DNA from 2 places in the Litorihabitans aurantiacus genome. Region 2 is predicted to be linked to the other one. Evidence: riboswitches for the same ligand, from Rfam matches in the RefSeq annotation. Region 2 holds a riboswitch; the other holds the start of a gene.
What was found. A riboswitch is a leader RNA that binds a small molecule or an ion and turns the genes downstream of it on or off. The one in region 2 is predicted to bind thiamine pyrophosphate.

Region 1 (14,269 bases), 650 kb from region 2:
TGCTCGCCGCCTGCTCCGGCGGCGACGCCGGATCCGGTGACGGCGGCAGCGGCGACTCCATCGTCGTCAGCACCTTCCCGTTCGGCGTCGAGCAGTTCCAGGAGGCGGTCGTCGACCCCTTCACCGAGGCCACCGGCATCGAGGTCGAGATCGAGACCGGCTCGAACGCCGACCGCCTCAGCCAGCTCGAGCTCGCGGGCGACCGTTCCGGCGTCGACGTCATGCTCATCTCCGACGCGTTCGCCGCCTCCGGCCAGGAGAAGGAGCTGTTCGAGTCCTTCGGTGAGGCCGAGGTCCCGAACCTGGGCGAGATCGCCGACTTCGCCGTCGAGGAGGGCTTCGACGGTCCGGCGTACAGCTACCAGCTCAACGGGATCCTCTACAACACCGACGAGGTCACCGCCGAGCAGGCCGCGGACTGGGAGCTCTTCGCCGACCCCGCGCTCGCCGGCCGCCTCGCGTTCCCCGACTTCTCCGTGACCGCCGGCCAGCTCGCGGTCTCGGGCGTCGCCGACAGCTACGGCGACGGCCCCTACGACATCGACACGGCCTACGAGGTCATCGGATCCTGGGCGCCCGGGATCCTGCAGTTCTACTCCTCCTCGACCGAGGTCACGAACCTGCTGACGCAGGGCGAGATCGTCGCCGCCGACTCCCTCAACGGGTTCGCGACGACGCTGGTCGCCTCCGGCGAGCCCGTCGCCTGGACGGCGCCCGCGGAGGGTCGCTACATGGCCACGAACCGCGCGATGGTCCCGGTCGGTGCGCCGAACTCCGAGGGTGCGCACGCCTTCATCGACTACCTCCTGAGCGTCGAGGCGCAGACCGCCTCGGCCGACCTGGTCGGCGACCTGCCGGTCAACCTGGCCGCGGAGGTCCCGGCGGAGCTCACCGACGTCGTCGGCGACATCGCGGCCGACCCGATCGCGGCCGGTTACGCGACGCTCGACCCGGCCGAGACGACGCCGAACCGCGCCGCGTGGCTCGACCGCTTCGCTCGCGAGGTGTCCTCGCGCTGATGACGTCGCTCCTGTCCAGCACGACCACCTCCCCCGCCGTCCACCCCGACGAGCTGCGCCGGCTGCCGAAGGCCGACCTGCACTGCCACCTCATCGGCACGGTGCGGGCCTCGACCTTCGCGCAGCTCGCGCGGCGCGAGAAGCTCGAGCTCCCGGACACCCCGGAGCGCATCTTCGCCGACATCAACTCCCTGCCGCCGGACCCCTCGCTCTACGAGGGCACCCGGATCCCGGTGCCGCAGGGGCGCTCGGCGGACGAGCCGGCCGTCTCCTACTCCCTGTTCCAGGTCTCGGCCTGGGTGGTGGAGGTCCTGCGCGACGCCGACGACCTCACCCGCATCACCTACGAGGCGTTCGAGGACGCCCACCGCACGAGCGGCACCCGCCACCTGGAGCTGTTCTTCGACGCGCTGCCGCCGCACCTGGAGCACCTGGGCTACCGCGGCGCGATCGAGGCGTACGCCGAGGGCATCCGCCTGGCCGAGCGCGACTTCGGCATGACCGGGCTGATGATCCAGGGCATCGACCGCAGCCGGAGCGGCGCGGAGGCGCTCGAGGTGGTGCGGCGCGTCGTGGACAACCCGCACGACGTCGTCGCCGGGATCGGGCTCGACAACCTCGAGACCGCCGGCCCGCCGGAGCGCTTCGCGGACGCCTACCGCCTCGCGGGCGAGGCCGGACTCGGGCGCACGGCGCACTCCTCCGAGCACGCGCCGACCGCCGTCAACACGATCACGTGCCTCGACCTCCTGGGCTGCGACCGCATCGACCACGGCTACTACGTCCTCGAGGACGACGCCGTGGTGGAGCGGATGCGCGAGCAGCAGGTGGCGTTCACGGTGGCCTCGACGACGTCGCGCCGGTCCTGGCGGCCGTGGCGGCGCGCCTCGATCCAGGCGATGCTCGAGGCCGGTCTGAACGTGATCCCGTGCTCGGACGACCCCGGGATGTTCCCGACGTCGCTGGCCGCCGAGTACGGCATCGCGCACGAACGGATCGGTGCGAGCCGCGAGCAGCTCGCGGACATGGCGGTGGCGAGCATCGACGCGTCCTGGCTGCCGGCGGAGAGGAAGGCGGCGGCGCACGAGGCGTTCGCGGCCGAGGTGGCGGCGTTCCGCACGGGCGGTGCCGCGCCGTCGTCGACCGCCTGACGCGGCGCCACCGGACGGGGCCGGTCGACGGCGCGCATCGCCGTCGACCGGTCCCGTCGGCCGTGCTCAGGCCGGGAGCGCGCCCGCGGCGCGCGGCGCCAGGAGCGCGAGCCACGCGAGCAGCGCCACCCCCGCCACCAGCGCGCCGTCGGGCCACCCCAGCGCGACGGGGCGCCACACGGTCCGCGGGCCCGGGCCGAGACCGCGCGACTCCAGCGCGAACGCGGTCCGCTCCGAGGACCGGATCGAGACCACGAGCAGCGTGAAGGCGCACCGCGCGAGGGCACGGACGCCCAGCCGCGGTTCGCGACTCGCCCGTCCCCGTCGGCGCTCGCTCACCGGCAGCCGCACGGCGTGCGCGCGCGTGATCGTGCGCCACTGCCGCGGCAGCTCCCCGAGCAGGCGGTGACCCGCCAGCAGCGCGTACGCGATGCGCGGGCTGAGCCGCGCGTGTTGCACGAGGCTGACCACGAGTCGGCGCGGCTCGGCGCTCGTCGCGAACGCCACCGCCCCCACCCCGATGACGAGCGCCCGGAGCGCGAGCACCACGCCGATGCTCAGCCCCTCCGCCGTCACCCGCACCGGCGCGTCCGGCCAGAGCGGCTCGCCCGGCCGCGCGAGCGCGTTCACCACCACCAGCCCCGTCCCGAACAGCAGGAACGGGACCTGGGCGCGCGCGAACCGCCACGGGTGCAGCCGCGCACCGACGCACGCGCCGACGGCGAGCGCGCCGTACAGCGCCACGAGCGGGAGCGGCTCCGTCAGGAGGAGCGTCAGCACCGAGAGCGCGAGCACCAGCGCGAGCAGCACGCTCGGGTTGCGGCGCACGAGCCAGGGCGCGGACCTGCTCACGCGGCCACCGCGACGTCGTCCGCGAGCCGCTCGAGCACGGCGAGCGCGCCGCGCACGGGCACGTCGTGCTCCACGAGGAACCCCAGCAGCGCGGGCACGCTCATCCCCGCGGCGGCGAGCGCCGTCGCATCGCGCAGGAACGCCTCCGGGGTCAGGTCGGCCGCGACGCCACCGCCCGCGACCACGACGACGCGGTCGGCCCACGCGGCCACGGCGCGCAGGTCGTGGCTCGTCAGGGCGACGGCGAGCCCGCCGTCGGCCGCCTCACGCAGCGCGGCCATCGCGGCCCGGGTCGCGGCGCGGTCGAGGCCGAACCCGGGTTCGTCCGCGAGCAGCACGGGGCGCTCGTGCGCGAGCATCGCCGCGAGGCTGAGCCGCCGCTTCTGCCCGCCCGAGAGCGTGTAGGGGCTCCGATCCGCCCAGTCCCGCAGGTCGAACGCGTCGAGCAGCTCCGCCACCCGCCCGGGGGCGACCGCACCGAACGCGATCTCGCCGGTCACCGTGGCGGCGACGAGCTGGTGCTCCGGGTCCTGGAACACCAGGCCCGCACGCGGCCCCTCCACCGTGCCCGCGGCCGGGGCCTCCAGGCCCGCGAGTGCCGCCAGCAGCGTGGACTTGCCCGCACCGTTGGCTCCCACGATCGCCGTCAGCGCACCGGCGCGCAGGTCGAGGTCGACGTCGCGCAGCACCTCACGACCGCCCGCCCGCACGGCGAGGCCGCGCGTGCGCAGCACGACCTCGCGCGTTCTCGACCCCGCCGGCAGTCCCGACGGCGCCGCCGCGGCCTCGCGCGCGAGCGCCAGCAGGGCGCGCCGCACGTCGTCGGACGCGAGCCCGCCGCCGAGCCCGAGGAGCGCCTCGAGCTCGGCGTCCAGCGGCAGCCAGCACCCCTGGCGCAGCAGCGCGCGACCGTGGCGCGCGAGCACGTCCGCCGTCGGGCCGTCGGCGAGCACCCGGCCCGAGCGCGCCAGGGCGATCGTGCGCGGCGGCAGCCCCGCGCTCCCCGCCTGTCCGGCCCACTCGTCGAGGCGGTGCTCCACGAGCACCACGGCGACGTCGTCACCCACGCGGGCGACGGCGTCGCGCACCGCCGCCACGCCCGGCGCGTCCAGCATCGACGTCGGCTCGTCCAGCAGGAGCACCCGCGGCCGCGCGACGGTGGCGGCCGCGAGCGCCACGCGCTGCAGCTCGCCGCCGGAGAGCTCACCGCTGGCGCGTTCGCGCAGGTGGGCCGCGCCGGCGACGACGAGCGCACCCTCCACCGCAGGGCCGATCCGCTCGGGCGGGACGGCGCGGTTCTCGAGCGGCAGCGCGACCTCGTCGGCCACCAGCGTCAGGCAGACGCCGGTGACCGGGTCCTGCGCGACCGTCCCCACGTGCGCCGAGGTCGCCGCGACGCCGTCGCTCACGGGGTCGACCGGGAACACGGAGCCGCCCCTGCCACCCTCGCCGCCCCCCACGCGCAGCGTGCCGGTCACGTGGGCCCGCACGTGCTGCGGCACCGCGCCGGCGAGCGTGCGCAGGAGGGTCGTCTTGCCGGAGCCGGAGGGTCCGAGCACGAGGACGTGCTCGCCGGGGGCGACGTCGGCGGTGAGGGGACCCACGCCGTCGCCACCCGGCAGCACGACCTCGAGGCCGACCGCGTGCACGACCGGGCGCACGACGGCGTCAGCGCTCACGCCGCACCGGTGCCGCTCCCGCGCGCCCGCCGTCGTCCTCGCGGTCGCCCCCACCGTCGACCGCCCCGATCGCGAAGTTGGCCAGGACACCGGTGCGCAGCAGCGCGTCGACGATCACCTTCGCGAGCAGGCCGCCCAGGAGCACGCCCGAGACGGCCTGCAGGCCGAACCGCAGCGCGAGGATGTCCTGCCCGTACCAGCCGAAGCGGAAGGCCGACCAGACGAAGACGAGGCTCGCGCCGAGCAGCCCCGAGAGCGCGAACCGGCCCCAGCCGAAGTGGCGGTAGCGCCCCAGCGCGAACGGGAGCTCGCTGCCGATCCCCTGCAGCAGTGCCGCGACGATCAGCAGCGGGCCCACCGCGCTGCCCAGGAAGACGACCTCGATGACCGAGGCGAGCACCTCGGCCAGGACGCCCACGCCCGGCCGCCGGATGATCGTGATCGCGATCGGTGCGACCAGCAGCCACGAGCCGAGGAGGAGGTGCTGCGCCAGGTCCCCCGCGGGACCCATCGCGACCTGCAGCCCGATCCACGCCTGCACGAACACCCAGTACAGGAAGCCGAAGACGACCCCGAGCACCACGACGAGCACGATCTCCTTGAGCGCGAGGCCGCGCCCGGAGCGAGCGGTGGTGGTGGTGGTGGTCGCGCTCATCGTGCGCGCCCGACGTGGCTCGGGCTGTTCAGCGACAGCGTGAGGTGGGAGGTCACGTGCTGCACACCGCGGCCCACCAGCACCCAGCCGGCGACGGCGGTGGCCAGCACATCCCCGACGTCGCCCTCCAGCCGGGTGACGAAGTGCTCCGAGACGCGGAAGGTGCCGAGCTCACGGGCGTGGTCGATCGCCGCGTAGATGTCCCGCATGTGGTCCGGCTCGCCACCCGTGACGGCCTGGTCGGCCAGCGGGTAGAGCGCCCACTCGGCCGCGGCCCACCGACCGGTGGTGCGCGACGTCGGCACCTCACCCCCGCGTGGTCCGGCGCCACCCGGCAGGTCGCACACCACCTCGCCCGGGCAGCCGCGCGAGAGGTGGACGGTGAGCGCGACGTGGCGCTCCGTCGCCGCGAGCGCCTGCGCGAGGTCGGTCAGCCACCGCAGCAGGTCGGACTCGGACCCGCCCGCGTAGGTGGAGACGTCACCGGTCTCGACCGCGAGTCCGGCGGTGTCGAGACCGGCCAGGGCGCGGGTGAGGACGGCGGCGTAGTCGTCGGCCATGACGGCGGCGGTCACGCGGACCCCGACGCCGAAGGTGAGCGGGTCGCTCGTGGGGTCGGTGACCTCGGTGGCATCGGTGAGATCGGTGGGGGTGAGCATCATGCGGCAGCCTCTCGGGCTCGCGGCACGGGCGCGGACGGCGGTCGTCACGCGTAGCTTCCTGCGCCGGCATGATCCGGATCAGGTTCGACGGTCGGAGTTGGAGAACTCCCTCTCAGCCCAGCTCACTGGACTCCCGTGCTCGGTCCCGACCCTAGTCGGTGGGCGCCGGGGCCGCCCGCGGTGAACCTTGATCGAACAGCACGTGAACGTGCACGGCTTGCAGCCACGGCAAGTCCGCGTGCGCCTAGCGTCGCGATCGTGCTCATCACCCAGCTCGCCGCGAGCCACGGCTCGACCCTCACGGCGACCGACCGCCGCCTGGTCGCGGCGCTCCAGAACCAGCCCGACCGCGCGTCGTTCTGGCTGGCGCAGGAGCTCACCGGGCCGCTCGGCCTGCACCAGTCCTCCGCCACGCGGCTCGCGCAGCGCCTCGGCTTCGACGGCTACCCGCAGCTGCGCGACGCCCTGCGGGAGGACTACCTCGCGGGCGACGGACCGTCGCAGCGGCTGCGCGGCCGGCTCGAGCGCCACCCCGAGGACGACGTGCTCGCGTCGTTCGTCTCCGACGAGGTGGCCGCGCTCGAGGCGCTGCGCCGTCACGTCACGCAGGCCGACCTGGACGAGCTCGCCGACCGCGTGCTCGCCGCGCGCGAGGTGCTCCTGTTCGGACAGGGCAACGCCACCGTGCTCGTCGAGCTCCTGGCCCGGCGGCTCGACCGGTTCGGGCTGCGCACCGTGCGGCTCACGGGTTCGCGCCGCGACCTGGCCGAGCGGCTCTCCCGTCTCGCCGGCGCGGACCTCCTGCTGGCCTTCGCGTTCCGCCGGGCCCCGGCCGCACTCGGACCGCTCCTGTCGGTCGCGACCGCGGCGGGGGCGAGCACCGCGCTCGTGACCGACACCGTCGTCTGGACGGCGCCCCGGCCCGACCAGATCGTGGCGGCGCCCCGCGGCGGCGCCGACGACTTCCTCTCCCTCACCGTCCCCATGGCTGTCGCGAACGCCCTCGTGCTCACCGTGGCGCGCCGCGCGGACGACGGCGCCCTCCACCACCTCGACCGGCTCGGTCACCTCCTGGACCAGCTCGACGCCTGACCCCTACGCCCCCGGCACTCACCCACCCCTTCGTCCCACCTCCCGGAAGCAGGTACCGCCATGCCTCGTCACGCCTCCTCGACGCGTCCGCTCACCACCGCGCTCGGCCTCTCCCTCGTCCTGGCCGCGTGCTCGGGCGCCGAGTCCGCTCCCGCGGACGAGCCCGACTGGGAGTCCCTGAGCCACGAGGAGCTCGTCGAGCTCGCGGAGGCGGAGGGCACCGTGTCGGTCTACGCCTTCACGAGCCGCATCGCCACGATCGAGGAGTCCTTCGAGGCGGCCTACCCGGGCATCGACGTCGTGGCCACCGACATCTCCTCGACCGAGCTCATCACACGTCTCGCGAGCGAGCACCGCGCCGGCAGCGCGACCGCCGACGTCGCCTACGTCTCCGACGCGCCCGTGGTGGTGACCGAGCTCCTCGCGGACGACGTGCTGCTGCCCTACGTGCCCGGCCGCGTCGCCGACGCGCTCGCGCCCGAGCACTCCGCACCGCTCGTCGCCAACCGCCTCTCCACGAAGGTCCTCATGTACAACGAGGAGGCGCACCCGGGCGGCGCCCCGGTGTCGAACCTGTGGGAGCTCACCGAGCCCGCGTGGTCCGGGAAGGTCGTGCTCGTGGACCCGAACGTGCGCGGGGACTACCTCGACCTCATCACCGAGATGTCGCTGCGGTCCGAGGAGATGGCGCAGGCCTACGAGGACCACTTCGGGCGCGAGATCGAGCTGGACGAGGGTGTGGAGGACGCGGGCCTGCAGTTCGCCGCCGATCTCTACGCCAACGACGCGGTGCTGGTGGACGACACCGACACGGTCAACGCCGCCGTCGGCGCGACCGGGCAGAGCGAGCCGCCGGTCGGCTTCACCTCCTACTCCGACCGCCGCGACAACGACGACGAGGGGTGGGCCCTGCAGGTGGCGGCGGGCGTGACGCCCTCCCCCGGCATCACCTTCCCCGCGATGCTCGGCGTGACCGCCGGGGCGGAGAACCCGCCGCGGCGCGCCTCCTGATCGACTTCATGATGGGCGACGACACCGAGACCGGCGGCGCGGGGTTCGAGCCGTTCTACGTCGCGGGCGACTACCCCGTGCGCGACGACGTCGTCGCCCCGGCGGAGGCCGTGGGCCTGGAGGAGCTGGGTGCCTGGAGCATCGACCCCGCCGCCTCGGCCGAGCGCCGTCGTCAGGTCTCCGACTTCCTGCTCACGATCCAGTGACGCCCCTGGTCCGCCGCAGCCTGCAGGACGCCCGCCGCCCGATCCGCTGGCTCGCGCTCGCCGTCGTCGCCGTCCTGGTGGTGCTCGTGGCGCTCCCGCTCGCGGGACTCGTGCGGGCGACGCTGGGGGCCGAGGGCGACGGCGCGTGGACCGACGTCGTCGCGAGCCCGCTGTCGCAGAACCTGTTCTGGACCCCGCTGCGCAACTCGCTGGTGGTCGGGCTCGGCACGGGTGTGCTCTCGACGATCGTCGGTGGGTTCCTGGCCTGGGTCGTGGTGCTGAGCGACGTCCCGGGGCGGCGCGTGCTCGGCGTACTGGCCGCGGTCCCGTTCGCGCTCCCGAGCTTCGCCATCGCGCTGGCGTGGGAGAGCGTGTTCCGCAACGACCGCATCGGCGGCGCCCCGGGTCTGCTCACCTCGCTCGGGCTCCCGGTGCCGGACGCGCTCTCGTGGGGCGCCCTCCCGGTGATCCTCACGCTCGTCGCGCACTACTTCTCGCTCTCCTTCGTCGTCATCGCCGCGGCGCTCGCGAACGTCGGTGGCGACATGCTCGCCGCCGCGGAGCTGACCGGTGCGAGCCGGGCGCGCGTGGCCGTGCGAATCGCGCTGCCGGCGGTCGCACCGGCCGCCGTCTCCGGCTTCCTGCTGGCCTTCGCCGAGGGCGTGAGCAACTTCGCCGTCCCGGCGCTCCTCGGGCTTCCGGTGCGGTTCCAGACCCTCAGCACCCGGCTCTACGGAGCCATCTCCACGGGGACGCGCAGCGCGGCTACGTGCTGTCGATCCTCCTCGTGGTCATCGCCGCCGCCGTCCTGTTCCTCGGGACGCGCGCGACGGCGGGCCGCAGCTTCGCGACCATCACCGGCAGGTCCACCCGCCCTCACACGATGGCGACCGGCCGCTGGCGCTGGCCGCTGGCGGGGATCGCCGGGTTGATCATCCTGGCCACGGCCGTGCTGCCGGGGATCGTGCTGGCGGTCAGCACGGTGCTGCGCCGCACGAACAGGTTCGACGGCGGATTCACCTGGCACTTCTGGACGGGCGCCTCCGACCCGGCGATCGCGCAGGGGTGCGCGGGATCGCTCGCGACCCGCAGGTCCTCACCGCACTCGGCGGCACCGTCGCGCTGGGACTGTCGGTCGCTCTCGGGGCGACGCTCCTGGGCGTGCTCGGCGCCCAGGTGCTGCGACGGCTGCCGCGGGCACGCGTGACGGTCGCGAGCATCAGCTTCCTCAGCTACGTGCCGTTCCTCATCCCCGGCGTGGCCTTCGGTGCCGCGTTCATCGCGCAGTTCGGTGCGCCGATCGGTCCCCTGCCCTCGCTGTACGGGACGTTCGCGATCCTCGTGGTGGCCGGTGTGGCCGCCAGCGTGCCCTTCGCGTTCCAGACCTCCCGGGCCGCCCTCGGGCAGGTCTCGGGCGACCTCGAGGAGGCGGCGGTCCTCACCGGTGCGAGCGGCCCGCGCCGCCTCGGGCGGATCGTGCTGCCGCTCGCCTCGCGCGGCGTCGTCGGCGGCGGCGTCCTGGTCTTCGTGACCATGGTGCGCGACCTCTCACTCGTGGTGCTGCTGGTCACGCCCGCCACCCCTGCTGTCGGTGATGACCTTCCGCTACGCCAGCGAGGGCTTCACCCAGCACGCCAACGCCATCACCCTCGTCATCGCCGCCGTCTCGGTGGCGGCCACCCTCCTCGCCCGCCGCCTCCAGGGCGCCCGACAGAGCGGAGACCCCGCATGACCCGCCTCATCCTCGACGGTCTCGGCAAGCGCTTCGGCGCACACGCCGCGCTGGCCGATGTCGACCTCGACCTGCCCGACGGCGCGTTCGTCGTCCTGCTCGGCCCCTCCGGCTGCGGCAAGAGCACCACGCTGCGCATCCTCGCCGGCCTCGAGCAGCCGACGTCCGGCCGCGTGCTGTTCGGGGACACGGTGGTCGCCGACGGCGAGCGCGGCGAGGTCGTGCCCGCCAAGGACCGCGGCCTCGGGATGGTCTTCCAGAGCTACGCGCTCTGGCCCCACATGAGCGTGCGCAGCAACATCGACTGGCCCTTGCGCGTGGCGGGATGGTCTGCGGCGGACCGCACCGCGCGTGTGGCGGAGGTCCTGGAGATGCTCGAGATCGAGGCGCTCGCCGACCGCTATCCGACCGAGATCTCGGGCGGGCAGCAGCAGCGCGTCGCGATCGCGCGCACCGTGGCCCCGCGGCCCGGAGTGCTGCTGTTCGACGAGCCGCTCTCCAACCTCGACGCCCGCCTCCGCACGGACATGCGGGCCGAGCTGGTGCGGGTGCACCGCGCGACCGGGGCGACCAGCGTCTACGTCACGCACGACCAGACCGAGGCGCTCGCGATGGCGACGCACATCGCGGTCATGAAGGACGGGCTCCTGGAGCAGTTCGGTACACCGACCGAGCTGCTCACCACACCCGCGACGGCGTTCGTCGCCTCCTTCCTCGGAACGCCGCCGCAGGTCCTGATCCCCGCGGCCGGCGGCCGCCAGGAGATGTACCGACCCGAGGACGTGCTGATCGACCCGGCCGGACCGCTGCCGTTCGAGGTGCTCGAGTCCACCCCCGTGGCCGGGCGCTGGCTCGTCACGGGACTGGCGGGGACCGGCCCCGCGAACGGTGGGAGCGACGCGCCGCGTCGCGCCACCGTCGTGACCGACCACCCCGTCACCGCCGGCACCGCCACCGCCCTGCGTCCACCCGCTCGCCCGACGGCGGTGTTCGGCGCCGACGGCCGGGTCGAGACCGCGGTGGCGTCGTGACCACGCTGCTGCTCGTGCGCCACGCCGCCACGCCCTGGACCCAGGAGCGCCGGCTGCAGGGACGCACCGACGTCGACCTGTCCGACGCCGGCCGCGAGCAGGCGGCGGCGCTGCGGCCGATCGTCGACCGATGGGCGCCGGCGTCCGTGCTCAGCTCACCGCTCGCGCGCACGCTGTCGACGGCGGCGCTGCTGAGCGACGTGTCCCCGGAGATCGACGAGCGCTGGATGGAGTCGGGGCTCGGGGCGTGGGAGGGCCGACTCACCTCGGAGCTCGGCCCCGACTACCTCGCCTGGCGCGCCGGCCGGCTGCTCCCCCCGGGCGGGGAGGACGCCGCGACCGTCACGCGGCGGGTCCGGGCCGCCGTCGCCGACGCGGCGTGCAAGCCGGGTCCCGTCCTCGTCGTGACGCACGGCGGGACGATCCGCGCGGTCCTCGCCCGCTACCTCGGCCTCGCCGCGGACCGTGTCGAACCGGTCGCCGCGCCGAGCCTGACCGCGATCGACGTCGCGACGACGGGCGCCAGGCTCCGCACGTTCAACGCACGCGCCTAGGCTGGTCACGGCGGCCGGGACGGTCCGCCGACCGGAGATCCAGGAGGCGACGTGGCAGGCCCGATCGCGGAGGTCCGGCGCTTCCTGACGGCGGCGCTCATCTCCCCCGACCCCGGCACCCCCGTCCGGCCCAAGCCCGGACCGGCGGCGCTGCGCCGCCGCCGGATCGCCGTCGTCGTCACGCTCGTGGTCGGTGCGGTCACGCTCTTCCTCGCGCTGCGGATCGAGCCGGGGGACCCCGCGTTCTACCTCACGACGGCGGTGCTGGCCCTCGTGTGGGCGGGTGGCGCCGTCGCGTCCGGTCCGCTCCACCTGGGGCACTCGGTGACGCGGGCGGGCCGCACGGACGGCCGGGCCGTCGTGCAGTCGCTCGTGCTCGCCGGTCTCCTGCTGGGCGTGTTCCTGCTGGGTGCCCTGGTCGTCGCCCAGGTCCCGTTCCTGCGGGCACCCGTCATCGAGCTGCTGGACCACGCGCGGTTCGGGGTGATCTGGCTGGTGCTGGCGATCACGGTGCTGAACGGGGTCGCCGAGGAGATCTTCTTCCGCGGCGCGCTGTTCTCCTCGATGCCGCCGCGGCGCGCCGTGCTCGTCACGACCGTCCTGTACGCGGCCTCGACCGTCGGGTCCGGGGTGCCGCTGCTGGTGCTGGCCGCCGTGGTCATCGGCGCGGTGACGGGGATGCAGCGGCGGGTCACCGGCGGTGTGCTCGGCCCGATCATCACCCACGTGGTCTGGTCGAGCGGCATGGTGCTGCTGCTCCCGCTGGTGCTGGGGTGAGAGCCGAGGTGAGCGAGCCGCGCGTCGAGCGCTGGCGCGCGGTGGCCGCGGCGGCCGGTCTGCTGGACGCCGACGGCACCACGAGGCCGACCATCTTCGCCGAGATGACCGCGCTGGCGGCGCGCACCGGCGCGATCAACCTGGGTCAGGGGTTCCCCGACGCGGACGGTCCCGCCTGGGTGCGCGAGGCCGCCGTCGAGGCGATCCGCGGCGGGGTCAACCAGTACCCACCCGGGCGCGGGGTGCCGGAGCTGCGGCGGGCCGTCGCCGACCACCAGGCGCGCCACCACGGGATGTCGCTCGACCCCGCGACCGAGGTCCTCGTGACCGCCGGCGCCACGGAGGCTCTCACGGCGGCGGTGCTGGCGCTCGCCGGTCCCGGTGACGAGGTGCTCACGCTCGAGCCGTTCTACGACTCCCACGCGGCCGCCGTCGCGCTCGCCGGTGCCACGCACACCACGGTGCCGCTGGTGCGCGGGCCGGAGGGCTTCCGGCTGGACGTCACCGCCCTGGCGAACGCGGTCTCGCCGCGCACGCGGGTGATCCTGCTCAACAGCCCGCACAACCCGACCGGGGCGGTGCTGACGCGCGCGGAGCTGGAGGCGCTCGCCGCCGCGGCGGTGCGAGCCGACGCCGTCGTGGTGACGGACGAGGTGTACGAGCACCTGGTCTACGACGACGCCGCGCACGTCCCGATCGCGACGCTCCCGGGCATGGCGGAGCGAACGATCACGATCTCGTCGGCGGGCAAGACGTTCTCGCTCACGGGGTGGAAGATCGGGTGGGCGACGGGTCCGGCGCACCTCGTGGAGGCGGTGCTCGCCGTGAAGCAGTTCCTCACCTATTCCGGCGGCGCACCGTTCCAGCCCGCGATCGCGCGGGCGCTGGAGCGCGGCGACGCGGACGTCGCCGCGCTCCGGGACTCGCTCGCGCAGCGGCGCGACCTCCTCGTGGCGGGGCTCGAGGACGCCGGGCTGGCCGCGGTCCGCCCGGAGGGGACGTACTTCGTGTGCGCGGACGCGTCCGCGCTCCTCACGCCGGACCTGCCCGACGGCGCAGCGCTCGCCCGTGCGCTCCCGGCGGCGGTGGGCGTGGCGTCCATTCCGGTGTCGGCGTTCTGCCGGGCGGGCTCGCCGACCGCGTCCGCCGTCGCTCCGCTGCTGAGGTTCACGTTCAGCAAGGACCGGAGCACTCTTGAGGAGGCCTTGAGGCGGCTGCGCACGCTGCGCTAGCAACGATCGTGCGGTCCTCCACAGGCAGTGATGCCGTGCCCCCACCAAGTCGCTCTCCGGGCTACGGTCGGGTCGCATCGCGCACCGCCACCGCGGCGGTCACGGCGCGATCCACGGGCGCGATCCGCCCGGATCATCAAGGGGGCAACATGCGAGAGGTGCGCGGACGCACGCCGTCCAGCGATCAGGACGAGCGAGCGGGCGAGGGGCGACCGGACCGGGGAGGTGGGCGCAGGAGCGCCCGAGTGGCACGGACCGGCGCGGGGCTCGCGCTGACGGCGGCGATGACGGCGTCGCTCGGCGCGGCGGTGACCGGCACGGCCGCGGCGGCACCCCCGTACGCGACCGAGGCGAGCGTGAGCGACGTCGCGTTCACGTCCCAGGAGGTGACGACCGGCACGCTCGCGGAGATCCGTGCGAGCTGGTCCCTCCCCGACGACCCGACCTCACCCGCCGGGTTCACGCTCCCCCTGCCGCCGGACCTCACGGGGCTGCCCGACGCGTTCGACGTGCTGGACCCGGCCGGCGAGCCGATGGGCTCGTGCGACGTGACGAACCAGGAGGTGGTGTGCGACCTCGACCCCACCTACCTCGCCGAGCACCCGCGCAACATCAC
Region 2 (14,269 bases):
AGCCTCCCCTCGGGGTGGTGCGGGGGCGGGGCGAGCACGAGGAGCTCGTGGCCCGCGTTGACGAACCGCCGGCCGAACGCCGCCCACCGGCGCTGGGGTGCGCCGGTCTCCGGGGGTAGTGGTGGGTGAGGAGGGCGATCCGCATGCGAGCGTCCTTGCTCGTCCGGCGTCGCGGTGGGCCGTCAGCCGCGGTCGGTGAGGATCAGCGGCCCGTCCGGCGTGATCGCCACCGTGTGCTCGCTGTGGGCGCCGCGCGAGCGGTCCGTCGAGCGCAGCGTCCACCCGTCCGGGTCCGTGTAGATCTCGTCGGTCGAGATCAGGAACCACGGCTCGATCGCGACGACGAGTCCCGGCTTGATCTTCAGGCCGCGGCCCGCGCGGCCGTCGTTGGCGATGTGGGGCTCACCGTGCATGGTGCGCCCGACGCCGTGCCCGCCGAAGTCGAGGTTGACCGGGTAGCCGTACTGGTGCGCGACCTCGCCGATGGCCCAGGAGATGTCGCCCAGCTTGTTCCCGACGACGGCGGCCTCGATCCCGGCCTTCAGCGCCACCTCGGTGGCCTCGATGACCCGCAGGTCCTCGGGGCGGGGCGTACCCACCACGACCGAGAGCGCCGAGTCCGCGACCCAGCCGTTCAGCTCGGCGGCGAAGTCGACCGAGAGCAGGTCGCCGTCGGCGAGCACGTAGTCGTGGGGCAGGCCGTGCAGCACGGCGTCGTTGACGCTGGTGCACAGGACCTTGCCGAACGGGGACGCGCCGAAGCTCGGGTGGTAGTCGATGTAGCAGGAGGAGGCACCGGCGTCGCGGATCATCTCGTGCGCCAGCTCGTCGAGCTCGAGGAGGTTGACGCCGACGGCCGCCCTCTCCTTCAGCGCGCTCAGCACGCTCGCCACGAACGCCCCCGCGGGACGCATCTGCTGGACCTCGGTGGGCGTCTTGAGCTCGATCACGAGGCCCAGCCTACGGCCCGGGAGGCCCGGAACCGCGCCGTCGGGCTCCTCAGGAGGGCCGCGGGGACGCGCCGGCGAAGACCGAGGCGGCCACGGCGTCGACGATCGGCACGTCGGCCGGCAGCCACGGCACCGAGTGGAGGTCGGCCGGCGCGAGCCAGCGCAGCTCGTCGTGGTCCTGCAGCGGCACGGGCTCACCCTTGGTGATCCGCGCCGTCCACACGAGCATCTCGTGGCCCCGGTGGATGGGCCAGGTCCGCCCCGGCAGCGATCCGGGCACCAGGTCGCCGAACGCGATCTCGACGCCGAGCTCCTCGTCCAGCTCGCGTACGAGCGCGGCCATCGGGTCCTCACCGGGTTCGACCTTGCCCCCGGCGAACTCCCACGAGCCCGCGAGGGTCTTCGGGGCGCTGCGGCGCGCGGCCAGGAGGCGGGTGGGGGCGGCGAGATCGTCGAGGATCGCCGCCGCGACGACGAGGACGGTCACGCGGTCCACTCTAGGAGGCGATCCGCGGATCTCCTCCCCACACACGCGCGCGGCGACCCTACGCTCGTCCTCGTCGCCCGAACCTGCACGAGAGGAACCGCGTCGTGACCGCTCTCCCCACGAACCGGCCCATGCCGCCCGTCGTCTACGTCCCCACGACGGACGAGGCCGACCAGCGCGCGCGCCGTCTGGTCATGCACACGGTCGAGGACGGTCGCACCGCCATCTACACCTACTCGGCGCCCGACCGGCTCGACCGCTACTACCTCCAGGGTCAGCCGTGGGTGCTGCTCGACGTCGCGTCCCTGCAGCGCGCGTACGAGGACACCCCGTACGACCTCCTCTTCGTCGACGTCAGCCCGGGGCTGCAGGAGATCGACGAGTCCGACCGGGAGGACGACCGTGGCTGACGAGGACATCGACGTCGACCTGGCCGACCTGCGCACCATCGCCAACGGTCTCTCCGACGGCGCCGAGGCGCTCGAGGGCCTCAGCTTCCCCGACGGTCCCGACGCCGGACTCGTGACGCCCAGCATCACCTCGCTGCTCGGTCAGCTCGCGACCAGCACGGGCAACGTCGCCTCCTCGATGGCCGCGGCGTCCGAGAACGTCGAGCTGTCCCGTTCCTACTACCAGCGCTCCGACGCCGACGAGTCGGCCTCGTTCTCCGAGATCGAGCGTGTGATGGAGCCGTCGTGAGCGACATCGACACCGAGATCACGGGCAGCCCGGGATCGATCGAGGGCACGGCGACCTGGCTGCGCGACACCCTGGCCCCCGCGGTCGAGGCGGCGGGCGAGGCCATCACCGCGGCCCGTCGTCTCGCGGGCGAGAGCTGGAACGCCGCCGCGGGATCGGACTTCCGCGGCATCGCGCAGCGCGCGATCGGCGCGACCGACGATCTCGACGCCGCGGTGCGCGACCTCGCCGGAGACCTGGACGACTTCGCGTCCGAGCTGCGGCGGTGCCAGGGCCTGATGAGCGACGCCCGGGCGGACGCCCGCGACGGCGACCTCGTGGTGACGGGCTTCGTCATCGGGGATCCCGGGCCCGGCCTGAGTCAGCCCGAGATGCCGCGGGGGAGACCTCCGACGCCGTGTGGGACACCTACAACGACGACGTCGCGGCCTACGACGCGCAGAACGAGAGGATCCGCGTCTACAACGCCGTGAAGTTCGAGGCCGAGCGCGTCGACCGGATCTACGAGACGGCCTGCAACGCGCTCGACGGCGCGATCACCCCGACGGCGCACGCCGCCTGGATGCTCGAGATCGGGGACCTGCTGGGCGAGGGGGTCCTGGCTGCGGACGCGGCGCGCATCGCGACGCAGCGCAGCGCCCTGCTGGCCGAGGCCGACCGTCTGTTCGCCCTGGGGCAGTCCCAGCTCGACGACATCGCGGCCAACAGCACCTTCTGGAGCCGCCGCTACCGCAAGTTCCGGTTCCTGCCCGGTTGGCTGGACCAGGACCGCATCCGCGCCGACCGCGCGGTCGCCCAGGGTCACATCGACCGCGCGAACGACCTGCGGGTCCAGGCCGACGACGTCGGGCCCAGCCGTGGTGCGCGGGTGGTCCGCGTCGCGGGCCGCATCCTGGGCCCCGTGGGCATCGGTCTCGGGATCTACAACGACTACCAGGACGGCGAGAGCCCCGTGCAGATCGCCGCCTCGCAGGGTGGCGGGCTGCTGGCGGGCGCGGCCGCGGGTGCCGGCGTCGGCGCCCTCATCGGGTCGGTCGTCCCCGGTCCGGGGACGGCGATCGGTGCCGTGGTGGGCGGCATCGTCGGTGTCGGCGTCGGGATCTTCTCCGACGGCTTCATCGACTCCTTCTTCGAGAACGGGCCCGACGTCGGCGCCGCCTTCGAGGCCGGCGCCGAGGCGGTGACCGGCACGGTCGAGGCGATCGGTGACTTCGCGGGGGTGTGAAGGACACGATCGGCGGCTGGTTCTCGTGAGTCTCGGCCGTCGGCCCTCGGCGCTGCTCACCGTCGCCGGCCTGGGCGGGTCGCTCCTGTCGATCGTGATCGGCGCGGCGGTGACGGCGCGCCTGACCACCGCGACGGTCGCGTTCGGCTCGCTCCTCGTGGTGTTCGGGCTGTCCGGGATCCTGGGGTGGTGCGCGCGGTACCTGGCCTGGCGCGCCGTCTCGCGACCCGCCGTCGCGCGAGGCGACGCCCGTCTGCTGGCGCGTCCCGCCGTCGTCGACGGCGAGGAGAGCGTCCTGCACCCCCGCCGGGCCGGTGCCCCGACGGTGCTCGCGCACACCGCGCTCGTGCTGATGGGTGCGTGGGCGCTGGTGATGATCGTGCTGGCGCTGCTGCGCGGGGCCCCGGGGTGGCTGGTGCTGCTCGTGCCGTGGGCGGTCCTCGTGCTCGCGGGGCCCGTCCTGGCCGCGGCCGGCCGTCTCTCCCCGGGCGGCGTGCACGTGACGGCGACGCGGATCGTCGACGTCGACCGCGGCGCGCGTGCCGAGGTCGCGCTCGTCGACGTGGGTCACGTGGCGCGGATGCCGGACGCGCTCGTCCTGGACGTGCGCCCGGGCGCGGTGCGGACGCAGCGGACGGCGGGTCCGTGGAGCCGGCGCCCGCCGTCGTCCCCGCTCGTGATCGAGACGCTCGGGACCGCCGACGGCGGGGCGGCGCTCGCCGCGCAGCTCGCCGCCGCCACGCGACGGGTGTGACGGCGCCGGCGACGGCGGGCGCGGCGTAGGCTGGGGTCGAACGACAGGGGAGCGCGTCAGCGCTGAGAGTGCGGCCCCGCCGCAGACCCTCGAACCTGCTCCGGTTAGCACCGGCGAAGGAAGTCGGGATTCCTCTCCCCGGCGCGCACTCGCGTGCCGGGCCCTCCCACGCACGTCGGGAGGACCACCATGCACCACACCACCACCCGCGCCTCGCGCGGACGGCGCTCGGCGCCGATCGCCGTCGCGACGGCAATCACCCTCGCCCTCGCGGGCTGCTCGCTCGGGGGAGGCCCGACGCCGTCGTCCTCGCCCACGAGCCCCGGCGGGACGGAGAGCGACGGCGGGGGCAGCGCTGCGACGTCCTCGATCACGCTCGTCACCCACGACTCGTTCGCGCTGAGCGAGGACGTGCTCGCGGCCTTCACCGACGAGACAGGGATCGCGGTGACGCAGGTCGCGCCCGGGGACGCGGGGGCGCTCGTCAACCAGCTGGTGCTGACGAAGGCCTCGCCGCTGGGCGACGTCGTCTACGGCATCGACAACACGTTCGCCTCGCGCGCGGTCGACGAGGGCGTGCTCGCGCCGTACACGTCGCCGGATCTGCCGGCGAGCGCCGAGCCGTACCTGCTCGGGGACGCGCTGACGCCCGTGGACCTCTCGGACGTGTGCCTCAACGTGGACCTGGACTGGTTCGAGGAGAACGGGCAGGAGCCGCCCGCGACGTTCGAGGATCTGCTGCTGCCGGAGAACGCGGGCCTCACGGTCGTGACCAACCCCGCGACGTCGTCGCCCGGGCTCGCGTTCCTGCTCGCGACGATCAGCTCGTACGGGTCCGACGGCGAGGACGGCTGGGTCGGCTACTGGGAGGCGCTGCGCGACAACGACGTGCTCGTGGTCGACGGCTGGTCCGACGCGTACTACGTCGACTTCTCGGGCGCCGACGGCGAGGGCGACCGGCCGGTCGTGCTCTCGTACGCGTCCTCGCCGCCCGCCACGATCGGGGACGACGGCGAGCCCACCACCGCGGCGCTGCTCGACACCTGCTTCCGCCAGGTCGAGTACGCGGGCGTGCTCGAGGGGGCGGCGAACCCCGAGGGGGCGCAGGCGTTCGTGGACTTCCTGCTCTCGGGCGCGGTGCAGGAGGACGTGCCGGGGCAGATGTACGTGTACCCGATCGACGACGCCGCGGCGCTGCCCGCCGAGTGGGCGGACTTCGCGCCGCTCGCGACGGCGCCGCACGAGATCCCGGCCGCCGACATCGCCGCGAACCGCGCGGACTGGATCGACACCTGGACGGCCACGGTCCTCCCGTGACCGTTCGCGAGGTGCTTGTGGGGCGTCGCGAGTGCCGTGTGGGGCGTCGCGAGGGCCCTGCGGGGCACCGCGAGGGTTCTGTGGGGCGCCGCGAGGTACCCGTGAGAACTCGCGAGGTACTTCTGGGCGTCCCCGAGAGACTTTCGGGCGCCCTCGAGAGAGTTGGGGGCGTCGGCGAGAGAGTTCTGGGCCTTCGCGGGGAACGTTCGAGTCGCGCGCGATGAAGGATGCCCCGGAAAGTCTCTCGCGGAGCCCCGAAAGTCTCTCGGCGGGCCCCCAAAGTCTCTCGCGACGCCCCGAAAACCCCTCGCGGAGCTCCGAAAGTCTCTCGCCAACCACCGCAGGGCCCTCGCGGCGCACCTCGCACCTCGCGCGCGTCGGGTGGGGGCTCGCCGTCGTCCTCCCGCTCGTGTTCCTCGGGGTCTTCTTCGCCTACCCCGTCGCCACGCTCGTCGGCCGCGGCTTCACCTCCGGCGGCACCCTCGACCTCGGGGGCGTCGCCGAGGTGCTCGGCAGCGACCGCACCTGGCGCGTCGTCGGCCACACGCTGCTCCAGGCGAGCCTCGGCACCGTCATCGCCGTCGCCCTCGCGATCCCCGGCGCGCACGTCCTCTACCGCCGCACCTTCCCCGGCCGCCGCGCGCTGCGCGCCCTCGTCGCGGTGCCGTTCGTGCTGCCGAGCGTGGTCGTCGGCGTCGCGTTCCGCGCGCTCCTCGCGCCGTCGGGCCCCCTGGGGTTCCTCGGCTGGGACCGCACCCTGCCGGCGATCGTCGCCGCGCTCGTCTTCTTCAACTACGGCCTCGTCGTGCGCATGGTCGGCACGGTCTGGGAACGCCTCGACCCGCGCGCCGAGGAGGCCGCCCGCGCGCTCGGCGCGTCCCCCTGCGTGCCGCGCTCACCGTCACCCTCCCCGCGCTCGTGCCCGCCATCGCCTCGGCGGCCGCCCTGGTCTTCCTCTTCTGCGCGACGGCGTTCGCCCTCGTCCTCGTCCTCGGCGGGTCGCGCTACGCCACCGTCGAGGTCGAGATCTGGCTGCAGACCACGCAGTTCCTCGACCTGCGCACCGCATCGGTGCTGAGCATCGTCCAGCTCGTCGTCGTCGCCCTCGCCCTGGCCGTCTCGGGTCGCGCCCGTCGCAGCCGCGAGCGCGCCCTCGCGCTCGTCGAGGCGGAGCGCTCGAGCTCGCCGCTGCGCCTGGGTCGGGGCGCCTCCCCGCTGGACGTCGGCGCGAGCGCGATCACCGCCGTCGTCATCGGCCTCATCGCCCTGCCGATGGTCACGATGCTCGTGCGCTCGCTGCGGCACGACGGCGCGTGGACGCTCCGCCACTACGCCAACCTCGCGACCACGGGCGATCGCGCGCTGACCGTCAGCGTCTGGGACGCCGCCGCGAACTCGCTGCGCGTGGCCGTGGACGCGACGGTCATCGCCGTCGTGATCGGCATGACGCTCGCGCTCGTGCTCTCGCGCCGACCCGCCTCGCGCCTGGGTCGCCGCGCGCTCGGGGCGCTCGACGCCGTCGTGATGCTGCCCCTCGGCGTCTCGGCCGTGACGGTCGGTTTCGGCTTCCTGATCGCGCTCGACCGGCCGCCGCTGGACCTGCGCAGCTCGCTGATCCTGATCCCGATCGCGCAGGCGATGGTCGCGATCCCGCTCGTGGTGCGCGCCGTGCTGCCGGTGCTGCGCGCGATCGACCCGCGTCTGCGCCAGGCCGCCGCGACGCTCGGGGCCGGCCCCGGGCGCGTGCTCCTCACCGTGGACGGACCGCTCGCGCTGCGCTCGCTCGGGCTCGCGATCGGGTTCGCGTTCGCCGTCTCGCTCGGGGAGTTCGGCGCGACGGCGTTCCTCGCCCGCCCCGACCGGCCCACCCTGCCGGTGGTCATCGTGCGGCTGCTCGGGCGGCCGGGCGACGGCAACTACGGCATGGCGCTCGCGGCGTCGGTCGTGCTGGCGATCATCGTCGGGGTCGTGATGACGACGGCGGAGCGGCTGCGGCCCGCCCGCTCGGGAGAGGTATGAGGTGGTGGCGGTGAGTGACGTCGGGAACGGCCTCGAGGTGCGCGGCGCCGTCGTGCGCTACGCGGGGGCGGGGCGACGGCGGGGGTGACGACCGCCGTCGACGGCGTGGACCTCATCCTGCCGCGGGGCGAGGTGCTGGCGCTGCTCGGCCCGTCCGGGTGCGGGAAGTCGAGCCTGCTGCGCGCGATCGCCGGGCTCGAACCGCTGGCGGCGGGGTCGGTGGCGTGGGACGGGGAGGACCTCACCACGACGCCGACGCACCGGCGCGGATTCGGGCTGATGTTCCAGGACGGGCAGCTGTTCGCGCACCGCGACGTCGCGCGCAACGTCTCCTACGGGCTGCGCGGCACGCGGTGGGGCGCCTCGCGCGCGGTGCGCGACGAGCGCGTGGCGGAGGTGCTCGAGCTCGTGGGGCTGGCGGGGTACGGGCGGCGCGCGGTGGGGACGCTCTCGGGCGGGCAGGCGCAGCGGGTGGCGCTCGCGCGGTCGCTGGCGCCGGCGCCGCGGCTGCTGCTGCTGGACGAGCCGCTCTCGTCGCTGGACCGGCGGCTGCGCGAGGACCTCGCGGGTGAGGTGGCGCGCGTGCTGCGGGCCGCGGGCACGACGGCGCTGCACGTGACGCACGACCACGACGAGGCGTTCACGGTCGCCGACCGCGTGGGCGTGATGCTGGACGGCCGGCTGGTGCAGGTGGCGACGCCGTCGGAGCTGCGTGCCTCACCCGCGACGCCGGAGGTCGCGGCGTTTCTCGGCCTCTGAGTTCGCGAGAGCCTCGCTGACGTACCGCGAGAGGATTGCCGACCCTCCCCGAGAGAATTCCCGACGGCGGCGCCCGCGTCGGCCCCGCCGCTCAGGGCGTCGCGGCCTGCGCGGGCGGCGACCCCGGCGCCCGCTTCCCTCGCGCCGACAGCGTCGACCCGACGCTCGCCGCCACCACCACCGCGACCGCCAGCGCCTGCAGCCACGTCAGGGCCTGCGCGAGCAGCAGGAACCCCGCCAGGCACGCCACGGCCGGCTCGAGGCTGAGCAGGACGCTGAAGGCGCGCGGCGGGAGCCGGCGCAGCGCCGCCAGCTCGAGCGAGTACGGGATCACCGACGCCAGCAGCGCCGTCCCGGCCGCCAGCAGCAGCAGGTGCGGCTGCTCCACGACGGCGACCGCCCCACCCCCGAACGGCGCCACGGCGATCGCCCCGATCCCGATGGCGACGGCGAGCCCACCCGTCCCCGGGATGCGCGTGCTCACCCGGGTGTTCGCGAGGATGTAGCCGGCCCAGAACGCGCCGGCGACCAGCGCGAGGCCGACACCGGCGAGGTCGAGCCCGGCTCCGCCGTCGCCCCCGGAACCGCTGCCGTGACCGTCCCCGAGCCCCAGCGCGAGCACACCGCCGGCGGCCACGAGCACCCACACGGCGTCACGCGCGCGCCGCGTCAGCGCCGCCGCCAGCACCAGCGGACCGAGGAACTCGATCGTCACCGCGATCCCGAGCGGGATCCGCGCGATCGAGGCGTAGAACGCCGCGTTCATCCCCGCCATCGCGACGCCGAGCAGCAGCACCGCGGTCCACTGCGCCCGGGTCCAGGACCGCACGGCCGGCCGGAGAACGGCCAGCAGCACGACGGCGGCGATCGCCAGCCGCAGGAACGTCACCCCGCCGGGGCCGAGGGCGGGGAACAGCTGCGCGGCGAACGCCGCGCCGAACTGCAGCGAGACGCAGCTCGCCAGCACCATCGCGGCGCCGGCACCCGGGCTCGCCAGACGGGTCGGGCGGGCGGGGTCGACGGCGCGGGCGGGGCCGCCGGTCGATGCGGCGGCACCCGTCGGGGGCACCCCGGGCGCGGGGTCGGACGGTGTCACGCACCCATGGTGACCCGCTTGCGGCGGGGGCACCGCCGTCGTCCGCGCCTCGACCCGCCGGCGTTCGGCGACGCCGCGGCCTCGCCAAGGGACGCCGGGGCCGACTCGGCGCTCGCCGAGCCTCGCCCAGGGCGGCTCGCTCCGCCCGTCGAGGCGCGACACGCCGCGCGGACCGCCGCGACTCGCCGGGGGCACCGCGGATGCGCCTCCCCAGGCGAGTGCGCCTCACCGGGCGAGCCGCGGCACCGGGGGCGGGGCGGCCGCGCGGGACAGCGGACCGGTCGGCGGGACGACCGCCGTCGGCCGGACCCCGGGGCACGCTCCTGGCTACGCTGGCGGCGTGCCGATCGATCACCGCACGCCCCGCCCCGACGCAACCCCGACACCCCCACCGAGCGACGCCGCCGCACCCTCCTGCGCATGACCGGCGTCTCGATGACGTTCGACGACGGCACGACCGCCCTCACCGACGTCGACCTCACCGTCGCCCCGGGCGAGCTCGTCACCCTCGTGGGCCCCTCCGGCTGCGGCAAGACCACGATCCTGCGGCTCGCGGCCGGCCTCCTGACCCCCACCGCCGGCGAGATCGAGGTGTCGGCGGCCGCGACGTCGTTCGTGTTCCAGGACGCGACCCTCCTGGAGTGGCGCACGGCGCTGCGCAACGTCGAGCTGATGGGCGAGCTGCGCGGGGTGCCGCGGGCGGAGCGGCGCGCCCGCGCGCTGGAGGTGCTCGACGCCGTCGGGCTCGCGGACGCGACCGCGCGCCACCCGCGCCAGCTCTCGGGCGGGATGCGGATGCGCGTCTCGATCGCGCGCGCGCTCGTGGCGCAGCCGGACCTCGCGCTCCTGGACGAGCCGTTCGGCGCGCTCGACGAGATCACGCGGCTCTCGCTGCAGACGCTGCTGCAGGAGCTGTTCGCGCAGCGCCGGTTCGGCGGCCTGTTCATCACCCACTCCGTCAGCGAGGCGGTCTACCTCTCCGACCGCGTGCTCGTCATGGGGCGCGGCCGCATCGCGGCCGAGGTCGCGGTCCCGTGGGCGCACCCGCGGCCGCCCGAGGTCCGCTACGACGCCGACTTCGCCGCCCTCGCGGGCGAGGTCTCCGCGCGCCTGGCGGCGGCGTCGTGAGGGGCCCGACGGCGGGGCGCGCGACGGCGTCGCGCACCACCGGGGCGTGGGTCGCGCAGGCGGTCTCGATCGTGGTGGCCCTCGCGGGGATCGTGGCGGTGTGGTCGTTCGTCAGCCTCGTGGTGCTCAGCCCCGAGCGGCGGTTCCTGCTGCCGCCGCCGCACGAGGTCGTCGCCACCCTGGGGCGGCCCGCGGTGATGGGGCCGATGCTCGAGGCGCTCGGGCGCACCACGCTGGTGGCGGCGCTCGGGCTGGCGATCGCGATCGCCGTCGGGACGGTGTGGGCCGTGCTGATGGCGCAGTCGAGGTGGGCCGAACGCGTCCTGTACCCCTACGCCGTCATCATGCAGACGATCCCGATCCTCGCGCTGACGCCGCTGATCGGGATCTGGTTCGGCTACGGCGTGCCCGCGCGCGTGGTGGTGGCGGTGATCATCGCCGTGTTCCCGATCATCTCCTCGACGTTCTTCGGGCTGACGTCGGCGCCGAGCGCCGCCGCGCACGACCTGTTCACGCTCGCGCGCGCGTCGCGGTGGCAGCGGCTGGTGAAGCTGCAGGCGCCGGCGGCCGTGCCCTCGATCTTCACCGGTCTGCGGACGGCCGCGGGCCTGAGCGTGATCGGCGCGATCGTGGGGGACTTCTTCTTCCAGCAGGGGGCGATCGGCGTCGGGGGGCTGCTGCGGGTCTACACGCTGCGGCTGGACATGGAGGCGCTGCTGACGGCCGTCGGGCTCACGGCGACGTTCGGGGTGTGCGTGTTCTCGGTGTTCGCGGCGCTCGACCGCGCCGTGGTGGGGCGCTGGTACGGGAGGTCCGGGCGGGGCTGAGCCGCGCCGTCGGCGATTCTCTCCGGGAGGGTCGCTGATGCTCTTGCCGAGGGTCGGCAATCCTCTCGGGGAGGGTCGGAAATGCTCTCGCGGTACGTCAGAAAAGTTCTCGCGAAGGTGGGTCAGTGGATCTGGCGGACCTCGAACTGCATGCGCGGGTGCGCGTAGAACTCCTGGGCCGCCACGAGCTGCAGCTCGCGCTCACCCGAGTCGTACGTCGTCTGCAGCAGGTCGAAGACGGACGACGTCGTGCGCGCCAGCGCGTCCGCGGCGTCGCCCGAGCGGCGGTAGTGCGCCGTGAACAGCGCTGCCGTGACGTCGCCGGACCCGTTCGCCTTGAACGGCAGCAGCGGCGTCTGCACGATCCAGGCGCCCTCGGGCGTGACGGCCAGCATCTCGATCGTGCCCTCGGGCCGGTCGGGCTGCTCGACGCTCGTGACCAGCACCGTCGAGGGCCCCATCGCCCGCGCCGCCTCGACCGAGGCGAGCGTGGACTCGAGCGTGTCGGGCGAGGTGCCCGTGAGGAAGCCGAGCTCGAACTGGTTCGGGGTGATGAGGTCGGCCGCCGGCACCACACGCTCGCGCAGCAGCTCGGGGATCGCCGGCGCCACGAAGCAGCCTGACTTCGCATTCCCCATCACGGGGTCGCACGCGTAGATCGCCGCGGGGTTCGCGGCCTTCACGCGTGCGACGGCGTCGAGGATCACGTCCCCGATGCCCTCCCCGCCCTGGTAGCCCGAGAGGACGGCGTCGACCTGGGCGAGCGCGCCGCGCTCCTCAATACCCGTGATGACCTCGCGCACGTCGTCGGGCGAGAGCAGCGGACCGCGCCACGCACCGTAGCCCGTGTGGTTGGAGAAGTGCACGGTGTAGACGGGCAGGACCTCGACGCCGATGCGCTGCAGCGGGAACACGGCGGCGGAGTTGCCGACGTGACCGTAGGCGACGGAGGACTGGATGGAGAGGATCGTCACCCCACCAGGGTAGGCCCGTGCGCACCCGGTGGCGCCGACCGCGGCGGTACTCTGACGCCGCCGCTGAAATCGCCAGGAACCACCGGCTGGTTCCGCAAGAGCCCGAAACGGATCCCTCATGACCCACCCCTCCCTCCGGCGTGCCCGGACCTCCACCACCCTTCTGCCCGCGGCGGCCCTCGCCGTCGCGCTCGTCCTGTCGGCCTGTGCCGCGGGCGACGGCGGAGGAGCCGCACCCGACGACGGTCCCGCCCCCGGCGCCACCCCCGCCGAGCCCGGCTCCGTCCTCGACCTCGCCGCCGTCTGCCCCGCCACGGTCGTGATGCAGCAGGACTGGCAGCCCCAGGCCGAGCACGGCGGCATGTACGAGCTGGTCGGCGACGACTACGCCGTCGACACCGACGCGAAGGCGGTCACGGGCTCGCTCGTGGCCCAGGGCGTGGACACCGGCGTCGAGATCGAGGTCCGCTCCGGCGGCCCGAACGTCGGCTTCCAGCGCGTGAGCGACCTCATGCACCTCGACACCGACATCCTCATCGGCGCGGTGAACACCGACCAGGCGATCTCGGCCGCCGCGGCGGGCCGCCCCGTCGTCGCGCTGACGAGCCAGATGACGCTCTCGCCGCAGATCTACATGTGGGACCCGGCCACGTACCCGGACGCCACCACGATCGCCGACGTCGCGGCCACCGGCGCGACCATCGTCACCAGCGGCGAGGTGGTCCCCACGCTCCTGGCCGAGCAGGGCATCGTGAGCCGTGACCAGGTCGACGCGTCCTACGAGGGCACGCCGCAGCGCTTCGTGACCGACCCCTCGATCATCCAGCAGGGGTTCGGTACGAACGAGCCGTACGTCTACGAGAACGACCTGCCGCAGTGGGACGAGCCGGTCGCGTACCAGTACCTGCACGAGCTCGGCTACTCGATCTACCCGGAGCCGATCACCGTGCGCGAGGCGGACGTGACCGCGCAGGCCGACTGCCTGGAGCGGCTCGTGCCGATCCTGCAGCGCTCGCAGCTCGACTTCCTCGCCGAGCCCGAGCGCACGAACGCGCTCATCGTCGACCTGGTGGAGCAGTTCCAGACGTCGTGGACCTACTCCCCGGAGGTGGGGGAGTACTCGGTCGCCACCCAGCTGAGGGAGGGCATCGTCACCGACGACCCCGCCTCGGGCGTCTTCGGGCAGATCGACGGCGAGCGCATCGCCGCCACGGTCGAGACCTTCACCGGGCTGCTCACGCAGACGGGCGCGCTGGACGAGGGCGTCGTCGTCGACCCCGAGAGCCTGTACACGAACCAGTTCATCGACACGTCCATCTCGATGGCGGACGTCGTCCGGGACTGAGACGGCCGACTCCCTCCGACGAGGAGCGCACCCGGAACGGCCCGAGGGGCCGCCATCCGATGAGATGACGGCCCCTCGGGCTCGCTGCGCGGGTCTCAGGCGCGGGTCGTACCCGCCCCGGCGGTCTCGCGGTCAGCCCCGGCCGTCGTGGCGCGTGCCTCGCCGTCGATCTCGTCGGGCACCTCGTCGTCGCTGAACAGGTCCTGCGCCGATGCGGCGTCGTACCGCGCCCGGTCGAGGATGCCCTCGCGCTTGGCGACGATCGTCGGCACGAGCGCCTGCCCCGCCACGTTGACCGCGGTGCGACCCATGTCGAGGATCGCGTCGACAGCGATGAGCAGGCCGACGCCCTCGAGCGGCAGGCCCAGCGTGGAGAGCGTGAGCGTCAGCATCACGGTGGCGCCGGTGAGGCCCGCCGTCGCCGCGCTGCCGACCACCGAGACGAACACGATCAGCAGGTAGTCGGTGATCGAGAGCGGGATGTCGTAGAACTGCGCGACGAAGATCGCGGCGACCGCCGGGTAGATCGCGGCGCAGCCGTCCATCTTGGTGGTCGCGCCGAGGGGGACGGCGAAGGACGCGTACGAGCGCGGAACGCCGAGGTTGCGCTCGGTCACGCGCTGCGTCAGAGGCAGCGTGCCGATCGAGGAGCGCGAGACGAACGCGAGCTGGATCGCGGGCCACGCCCC

Region 1: another riboswitch for thiamine pyrophosphate. It lies ahead of QQK22_RS09890 (YkoF family thiamine/hydroxymethylpyrimidine-binding protein); the one in region 2 lies ahead of QQK22_RS13095 (thiamine ABC transporter substrate-binding protein).

What each region holds. Positions count from the first base shown of each region.
Region 1 covers NZ_BSUM01000001.1:2,086,486-2,100,754, forward strand. Annotated here, with positions in the region: gene QQK22_RS09865 (extracellular solute-binding protein) at 1-1,019, shown strand, start outside; gene QQK22_RS09870 (adenosine deaminase family protein) at 1,019-2,170, shown strand; gene QQK22_RS09875 (energy-coupling factor transporter transmembrane component T family protein) at 2,237-3,022, opposite strand; gene QQK22_RS09880 (ATP-binding cassette domain-containing protein) at 3,019-4,701, opposite strand; gene QQK22_RS09885 (ECF transporter S component) at 4,691-5,356, opposite strand; gene QQK22_RS09890 (YkoF family thiamine/hydroxymethylpyrimidine-binding protein) at 5,353-6,018, opposite strand; TPP riboswitch at 6,057-6,165, opposite strand; gene QQK22_RS09895 (MurR/RpiR family transcriptional regulator) at 6,277-7,110, shown strand; gene QQK22_RS09900 (ABC transporter substrate-binding protein) at 7,171-8,121, shown strand; gene QQK22_RS09905 (hypothetical protein) at 8,130-8,327, shown strand; gene QQK22_RS09910 (ABC transporter permease) at 8,324-9,259, shown strand; gene QQK22_RS09915 (ATP-binding cassette domain-containing protein) at 9,393-11,090, shown strand; gene QQK22_RS09920 (histidine phosphatase family protein) at 11,087-11,644, shown strand; gene QQK22_RS09925 (CPBP family intramembrane glutamic endopeptidase) at 11,696-12,421, shown strand; gene QQK22_RS09930 (pyridoxal phosphate-dependent aminotransferase) at 12,430-13,653, shown strand; gene QQK22_RS09935 (DUF5979 domain-containing protein) at 13,899-14,269, shown strand, end outside.
Region 2 covers NZ_BSUM01000001.1:2,737,536-2,751,804, reverse strand. Annotated here, with positions in the region: partial or broken gene QQK22_RS19525 (glycosyltransferase family protein) at 1-89, opposite strand, end outside; gene map (type I methionyl aminopeptidase) at 183-950, opposite strand; gene QQK22_RS13125 ((deoxy)nucleoside triphosphate pyrophosphohydrolase) at 1,000-1,437, opposite strand; gene QQK22_RS13120 (SAV_915 family protein) at 1,542-1,847, shown strand; gene QQK22_RS13115 (hypothetical protein) at 1,840-2,136, shown strand; gene QQK22_RS13110 (hypothetical protein) at 2,133-2,609, shown strand; gene QQK22_RS13105 (hypothetical protein) at 2,534-3,361, shown strand; gene QQK22_RS13100 (hypothetical protein) at 3,387-4,115, shown strand; TPP riboswitch at 4,151-4,254, shown strand; gene QQK22_RS13095 (thiamine ABC transporter substrate-binding protein) at 4,305-5,432, shown strand; gene QQK22_RS13090 (ABC transporter permease) at 6,351-7,451, shown strand; gene QQK22_RS13085 (ABC transporter ATP-binding protein) at 7,536-8,210, shown strand; gene QQK22_RS13080 (EamA family transporter) at 8,302-9,306, opposite strand; gene QQK22_RS13075 (ABC transporter ATP-binding protein) at 9,727-10,434, shown strand; gene QQK22_RS13070 (ABC transporter permease) at 10,431-11,261, shown strand; gene pdxY (pyridoxal kinase PdxY) at 11,384-12,235, opposite strand; gene QQK22_RS13060 (hypothetical protein) at 12,354-13,580, shown strand; gene QQK22_RS13055 (dicarboxylate/amino acid:cation symporter) at 13,676-14,269, opposite strand, start outside.